Regions from separate parts of the Facklamia sp. HMSC062C11 genome, predicted to be linked through region 2. Evidence: a T-box and tRNA genes for the amino acid it is inferred to sense, from the RefSeq annotation. Region 2 holds a T-box; the other regions hold tRNA genes.
The links. The T-box of region 2 lies ahead of leuS (leucine--tRNA ligase). A T-box ahead of a tRNA ligase gene usually reads a tRNA of that ligase, here a tRNA-Leu.

Region 1: it has a tRNA-Leu gene. The T-box ahead of leuS (leucine--tRNA ligase) is inferred to sense a tRNA for this amino acid. The anticodon was not compared.
Region 3: it has a tRNA-Leu gene. The T-box ahead of leuS (leucine--tRNA ligase) is inferred to sense a tRNA for this amino acid. The anticodon was not compared.

The regions. Positions count from the first base shown of each region.
Region 1 covers NZ_KV802392.1:2,968-5,245, forward strand. The annotation lists gene pepT (peptidase T) at 1-630, opposite strand, end outside; tRNA gene HMPREF2758_RS03750 (tRNA-Leu) at 1,045-1,126, opposite strand; gene HMPREF2758_RS03755 (Tex-like N-terminal domain-containing protein) at 1,196-2,278, opposite strand, start outside.
Region 2 covers NZ_KV802412.1:11,625-13,902, reverse strand. The annotation lists gene leuS (leucine--tRNA ligase) at 1-1,344, opposite strand, end outside; T-box leader at 1,407-1,617, opposite strand; gene HMPREF2758_RS07125 (LysM peptidoglycan-binding domain-containing protein) at 1,617-2,278, opposite strand, start outside.
Region 3 covers NZ_KV802374.1:127,055-129,332, forward strand. The annotation lists gene HMPREF2758_RS00730 (acetate kinase) at 1-673, opposite strand, end outside; tRNA gene HMPREF2758_RS00735 (tRNA-Leu) at 876-956, shown strand; gene HMPREF2758_RS00740 (M20 metallopeptidase family protein) at 1,094-2,278, opposite strand, start outside.

The DNA.
Region 1 (2,278 bases), on a different contig from region 2:
ACTTTCATACTGTAATTCACCTACCGGTCCACCATCCATGGTATATGCAAATTGACAGCCAAAAGCAGGGACATCAAAATGTTCTGCGCCTGTACCAATCTCTTCATCCGGACCAAAAGCCACTCGAATCTTACCATGCTTAATTTCGGGATGTGCTAATAAATAGGCTCCTGCTGTTACAATTTCTGCGACACCCGCTTTATCATCTGCACCAAGTAATGTATTACCATCCGTTGTAATCAGTGTTTTACCGATATAATTTGCTAAATTTGGAAATTCTTTAACTGAAAGAACGATATCCTTGTCTGCGTTCAAAACAATGTCAGAACCATCATAATTTTCATGAAATTGAGGTTGGACATTTCTAGCTTCAAAATCAGCTGTATCAACATGAGCCATAAAGCCAAAGACTGGCAGCTCCTTGTCTGTCGTAGAGGGAATACTTGCTGTTAGATAGCTGTCTTTAGGATTTAAATACACTTCTTGAAAACCTAACTCAATAAGTTCTTGTTCCAACATCTTCAAAAACTCTGTCTGACTGGCTGTCGATGGAATTGTATGACTATTCTCATCAGAACGCGTCTCAATCTTGCAATACTTAACAAAACGGTCTATCAACTTTTCTGGCATAGCCTTCATCCTTTCTTTATTAAGCACCTAAATATTGTATGCTCTTACACAGTCATTGTAACCCTTTACTTTCCTATCAACATTAAACCGCTTTAAGATTATTACTAAAATATTCTAATATCAGTCCTTCTGATATATTGGCAGTTTTTATAATCAACTTAACCACTAGAAAACAATTAAATAGTAAATTACTATCCTAGAATTATCGATAACCTAGGGGTTGATGAAAACAGTATTCATAAAATACAACATCATTATTATTCAGCTCTAAGCTTAAATCATAACTGTCTCTAAAGCAGCATCCATACCTTACCTAAAAATTAAAAGTGTTCTTTCGTCTCTCATAATCTGTAACTTTTAAAATACACAAAAAAATAGGATAGAATCCTTCGATTCTATCCTATTTTTGATTACTGCGGCCAAGAAGACTCGAACTTCCACGTCCCAAGGACACTAGCACCTCAAGCTAGCGCGTCTGCCATTCCGCCATGACCGCAAGATACTTAACGGTCTCATTTTAGCGAAAGGACATCTTTTTGTCAAGCGAGTTAAGGATACACTTCAACTAGTCTGTTTGTAGCTGCTTCAAGCCAATTCGTTGACGCTCTCGGTCTAAAGATACTACTTCCACCTTCACTAAATCTCCAACGGAAAGAACTTGTGAAGGATGCTTAATAAACTGACCCTTTTTGCGCAATAACTTAGAAATATGGATCAAGCCATCCTGCTTAACTCCAATATCCACAAAGGCTCCAAAGTCCACGACATTTCTCACCGTACCTTCTAGAACCATCCCCTCATTCAAGTCTTCTAGTTGAAGAACATCTGATCTTAGGATAGGACCCGCTTGATGATCACGAATATCCATCGTAGGATTCATTAATCCATGTAGAATATCTTCAATGGTTTCCTGACCTACTTGTAATCTTTCCGCAATAGAATTAACATCCGCTTGACCAAGAATATGCTGGGCTTCTTCTGAACCTAATTCTGCCAAATCGAGCTGATACTCTTGTAAAATCGTCAATGCTAAGTCATACGATTCCGGATGAATGGAGGTTTGATCCAAAGGATTATCACCTTGCATGATCCGTAAAAATCCAGCTGCTTGCTCAAAGGTTTTGGGTCCCAAGCGTTTAACGGTCTTAATTTGTTCACGATTAGAAAAATGCCCCAGTTCATTTCGAAGCTCAATCACATTCTTAGCCGTCGCCTTGGTCATTCCAGACACATGCTCTAACAATTGAATTGAGGCCGTATTAGCATCCACCCCCACTTGATTCACCGTCATATTGACCACAAAATCAAGTTCTTGGGTTAAGCTCTTTTGATTGAGATCATGTTGATACTGACCCACACCCATTGACTGAGGATCAATCTTAATCAACTCTGCCAAAGGATCTTGCAAGCGTCGAGCAATCGATACCGCTGAGCGCTCCTCCACTTGATAATCTGGAAATTCTTCACGCGCGATGGCACTGGCTGAATACACAGATGCTCCCGCTTCCGACACGATTACATAATGAACAGGTCTTGATAATTCACTCAAACTTTCGGCAACGAATTGTTCTGATTCCCGACTGGCTGTTCCGTTGCCGATTGCCACCACATCAACTTGGTGGCGTTCAATTAGTTGAATAAACTCTGG
Region 2 (2,278 bases):
CACTGGCAGTTGATCTTCAGGGACAATGGTCGTTGTTTGATCTTCCCAGTGTATAACCGGAATAGGCTCTCCCCAATATCTTTGACGTGAAAAGATCCAATCACGCAATCTAAAGTTTACTTGTCTTTCTCCCTTATGATTTTCTTCTAACCAATCGATCATTTTATTGATGGCTTGGTTATTATTTAAACCATTTAGAAACTCTGAATTAATATGAATACCATCGCCCACAAAGGCTTGATTAGCAATTCCTTCTTCAGATTCAATAACTTCCTTCACAGGCAAATGATATTTTTTAGCGAATTCATAATCACGCTCATCATGCGCTGGGACAGCCATCACAGCACCAGTACCATATGAATTTAAGACATAATCTCCAATCCAAACAGGTACCTCTTGTCCAGTGACAGGATGCACAGCATAGGCACCTGTGAAGACCCCCGTTTTTTCCTTGGCTAACTGTGTCCGATCAAGATCAGACTTAGTGGCTGCGGATTGAACATATTGGTCAACTTCTTCTTGATGATCTGATTGAGTAATTTTAGCAACAAGATCATGCTCTGGAGCTAACACCAAGTAGGATAAACCAAATAAAGTGTCGGGTCTGGTGGTGTATACTTGAAGATTCTCATCAAAATCTTTGAGTCTGAAATCAATAATAGCTCCTTCGGAACGACCAATCCAATTACGTTGCATTTCTTTAACAGATTCTGGCCAATCAAGTTCTTCAAGGTCATCTAATAGTCTTTGAGCATAAGCCGTAATTTTTAATACCCACTGCTTCATCGGACGACGAACAACGGGGTGACCACCTCGTTCCGAAACCCCATCAATAACCTCTTCATTTGCAAGAACGGTTCCCAAAGCTTCACACCAATTAACCATGATATCCGCTTCATAAGCGAGTCCTTTTTCATAAAGCTTCGTAAAAATCCACTGGGTCCACTTGTAATAATTAGGATCTGTGGTGGATATTTCTCGATCCCAATCGTAAGAGAAGCCCAAAGATTTAATTTGGCGTTTAAAATTAGCCACGTTCTTCTTAGTAAACTCCGCTGGATCATGACCCGTATCTAGAGCGTACTGTTCAGCAGGTAGGCCAAAAGCATCCCAGCCCATTGGATGCAGCACATCATATCCTTGAGCGCGTTTCATCCTTGCCATAATGTCGGTTGCCGTGTATCCTTCCGGGTGTCCAACGTGAAGACCTTGACCTGATGGATAAGGGAACATGTCTAAAACATAATACTTTTTGTGACCAGGTCGATCTAATGTTTTAAATGTGTGATGTTGGTCCCAATATTCTTGCCATTTTTTTTCGATAGTGTGATGATTATATGTCATATAAATCCTCCTAAAAAATTATTTATAATAATAAAAACGCCCTACAAAGTCCCTCAAGGACCTTATAGGGCGCTATAGCGCGGTACCACCTAGTTTTTAAAGCAAATAGCTTCCTCAAAGCAATAACGCTGCTAGCGTCTTAAGTTACACACTCAAATGAGCTTGGCTTAAGCAAATTTAAGATGAGTTCAATCGAACTTATTTACTCATTTCCACCTAACATGAGCTCTCTATAAAATAAAGACGACCTACTAGTTCTTATTATTTATTGATTAAAAATTTAATACCTGACCTGGATGAATCATCATGCCCTTATTCTTAGCAATCAACTCATTCACATCTAGACCATATTGTTTGGCAATAGCATATAAACTATCCCCCGCTTGTACAACATGACTAATTCCTGCGCTTGTCTGGTTGGTTGGTGCTTGAAACGTTTGCGCTTGCACTGAATTATTAATAGATTGATTGCTTGTCGAGACGGTTACATTGGCACTAACCGTTGTTGATTGGGCAACAGTTGGAGCCATTGATCGAGCTTGAACATACAATTTTTGCCCAGGGAAGATCGGTGTATTGAGCGAAATGCCATTGGCTTGAAGCAATTGATTAAGCGTCATTCCATTATTGATAGCAATGCGATATAAAGAATCTCCTGCTTGAATCGTATAATTACCTTGAGTTGTTTGTGAAGGAACAGAAGGCAATGATCCCTTATTTGAAGATGCACTGGTACTCATCGAAGACGAGCTTGTGGCAGGTGCTACTTGACTAACCGAGCGGTTACTTACCGTTTTATTAGAGTTAGATTGACTCGTTGATCCAGGTATAATTAAGCTTTGATTTGGATGAATTAATGAATTCAACGTTAAACCATTTGCGGCCAGTAAAGCTGTCACAGATACTCCATTAACTTGTGCAATCCGATAGAAGC
Region 3 (2,278 bases), on a different contig from region 2:
TTCCTTCTTTTACGGCAGTAATTGAAGCACCGTTACCTAAATGACAGGTAATAATCTTCAATTCTTCAATTGGTTTACCCACAATTTCTGCAGCACGATGCGCTACAAAATGATGACTGGTTCCATGAGCACCGTACTTACGGATTGAATGCTTTTCATAGTATTCATAAGGCAAGCTATAGAGATAATTTTCAGCTGGCATTGATGTATGGAATGACGTATCAAAAACTGCTGCCATCGTTGCATGAGGTAACTTTTCTTGGAAGACCCGCATAACAACAGCTTCAGCTGGATTATGAAGCGGAGCAAATTCTGAAAGTGATTCAACATCCTTGATAACTTGTTCATCCACTAAAGCAGAATCTTTAAAGATTTCACCACCGGCAACTACCCGATGGCCCACACCTGTGATTTCTTCAAAAGAAGCAATTACGCCTAAATCTAACAAGTTTTTCAGTAGTAATTCAACAGCAACCGCATGATCTGGAATATCTTGTGTTAAAGTGAACTTTTGATTCTGTCCATTTTCATCTGTGTATTTAATCTCAAGATTTGAATCAGCAATTCCAATTCGTTCAACTAACCCTTTTGATAGTAATTTTTCTTCAGGCATTTCAATGATTTGGAATTTCAATGATGAAGAGCCTGCGTTAATTGCCATCGTTTTTGACATAGTCTTATTCCCCATTTCTTAATATATTCCAATAACTTAATTATAACATTGTTTGATGAATAAGTTAAATAAAAATCAAACTTGTCATGCGAATTATCAAAAAAAGGCACTTTTAAGGATAGGATATTAAAATTAACAGTTATGTAAATATCATCTAAGAAATTCTTTACAAAGTTATCTAAAAGCATAAAATAGAAGTTAAGCGGGCGTGGCGGAATGGCAGACGCGCTGTCTTCAGGCGGCAGTTTCTTTTGAAGTGTGAGTTCGACTCTCATCGCCCGCATAATACTAAGTCATATATATAACCCCCATCCTAGCTTTCAAGATAGAGGGCTATATATTTTATCAAAAAGAGCCAGCTTTCAGAGAAAGCTGGCTCTTATAATCAAATAGTCCTAATACTTATTCTTGTTTAAAAGCTTATTTATTGTCTCTTAACCAATTAAAGGCAGCCGTTGCCATTGTGGCAGAACCAACAATAAGTGCTTCTTCATTAAACTGTACAAGCGGATGGTGAACTGGATATGTTTTTCCATTTTCATCCGGTTCGGGACAACCAATAAAGAAATAACAAGTTTCTGGTAACTTTGCTGCAATATGGGCATAATCTTCTGAAGCAAGATAAGGGCCAACATTTTTAACTGGGTACTCACCTTGTAATGCTTCTTCCGCTGAGCTTTGTAATTGCTCAGTAATCGCTTCAGTATTGATTAAAGCAGGAACATCTGCTAAAACTTCAAATTGTGCTTCCGCACGGAATGTCTTTGCGATATGGTCTACCACTTCCGGTAATCGATGCTTCATATGTTCAGCAGATTCTGGATACAAGGATCTGGATGTCCCTTCCAATACAACCGTATCAGGGATTACATTAACCGCTCCACCGGGTGCTGACAGATAGCCCATCGATAGTGAAGCTCCTTTGTTCGATGGTAATTCACGTGCTAGAATTCCGTTGGTTGCATTTATAATTTGACTAGCTACAAAGACAGGATCCACCCCATTATATGGCATAGCGCCGTGTGCTCCCACACCTTTAATCGTAATTCGGAAGTTTAAAGCTGAAGCCAATGAAGCTCCTTTTTGAATCTCTACCCCTACTTCCTTAGCAACTGGCCACATATGAATAACCATTCCAGCATCCGGTTTTGGATTTTCTAGGATACCATTCTTAAGCATCACTTCTCCACCAGTCAGTGTCTCTTCTCCTGGTTGGAAGAGGAATTTAATTTGTCCTTCTAATTTGTCTTCATCTTCTTTAAGCATTTTTAATACCATTAATAAAATAGTCGGGTGAAGGTCATGTCCACATAGATGACCATTGTTATTTTTAGAAACAGCTACCCCTTTAGACATTTCTGTAATGGCAAGGGCATCCATATCTGCTCTTAAAAGTAATGTTTTACCTTTAGATGGGTCTCCAATGGTTCCAGTAATACCATCACTATCACCAACGTTTTGATAAGTAATACCAAATTCATCTAACTTACTTTTAATCAGTCTGGTAGTTTCAGGTAAATCAAACCCTACTTCTGGATTTTCGTGTAATTGACGACGTACCTTGACAGCCTCATCAAACATTTCTCTTGCTCGTTCTAAATAGGT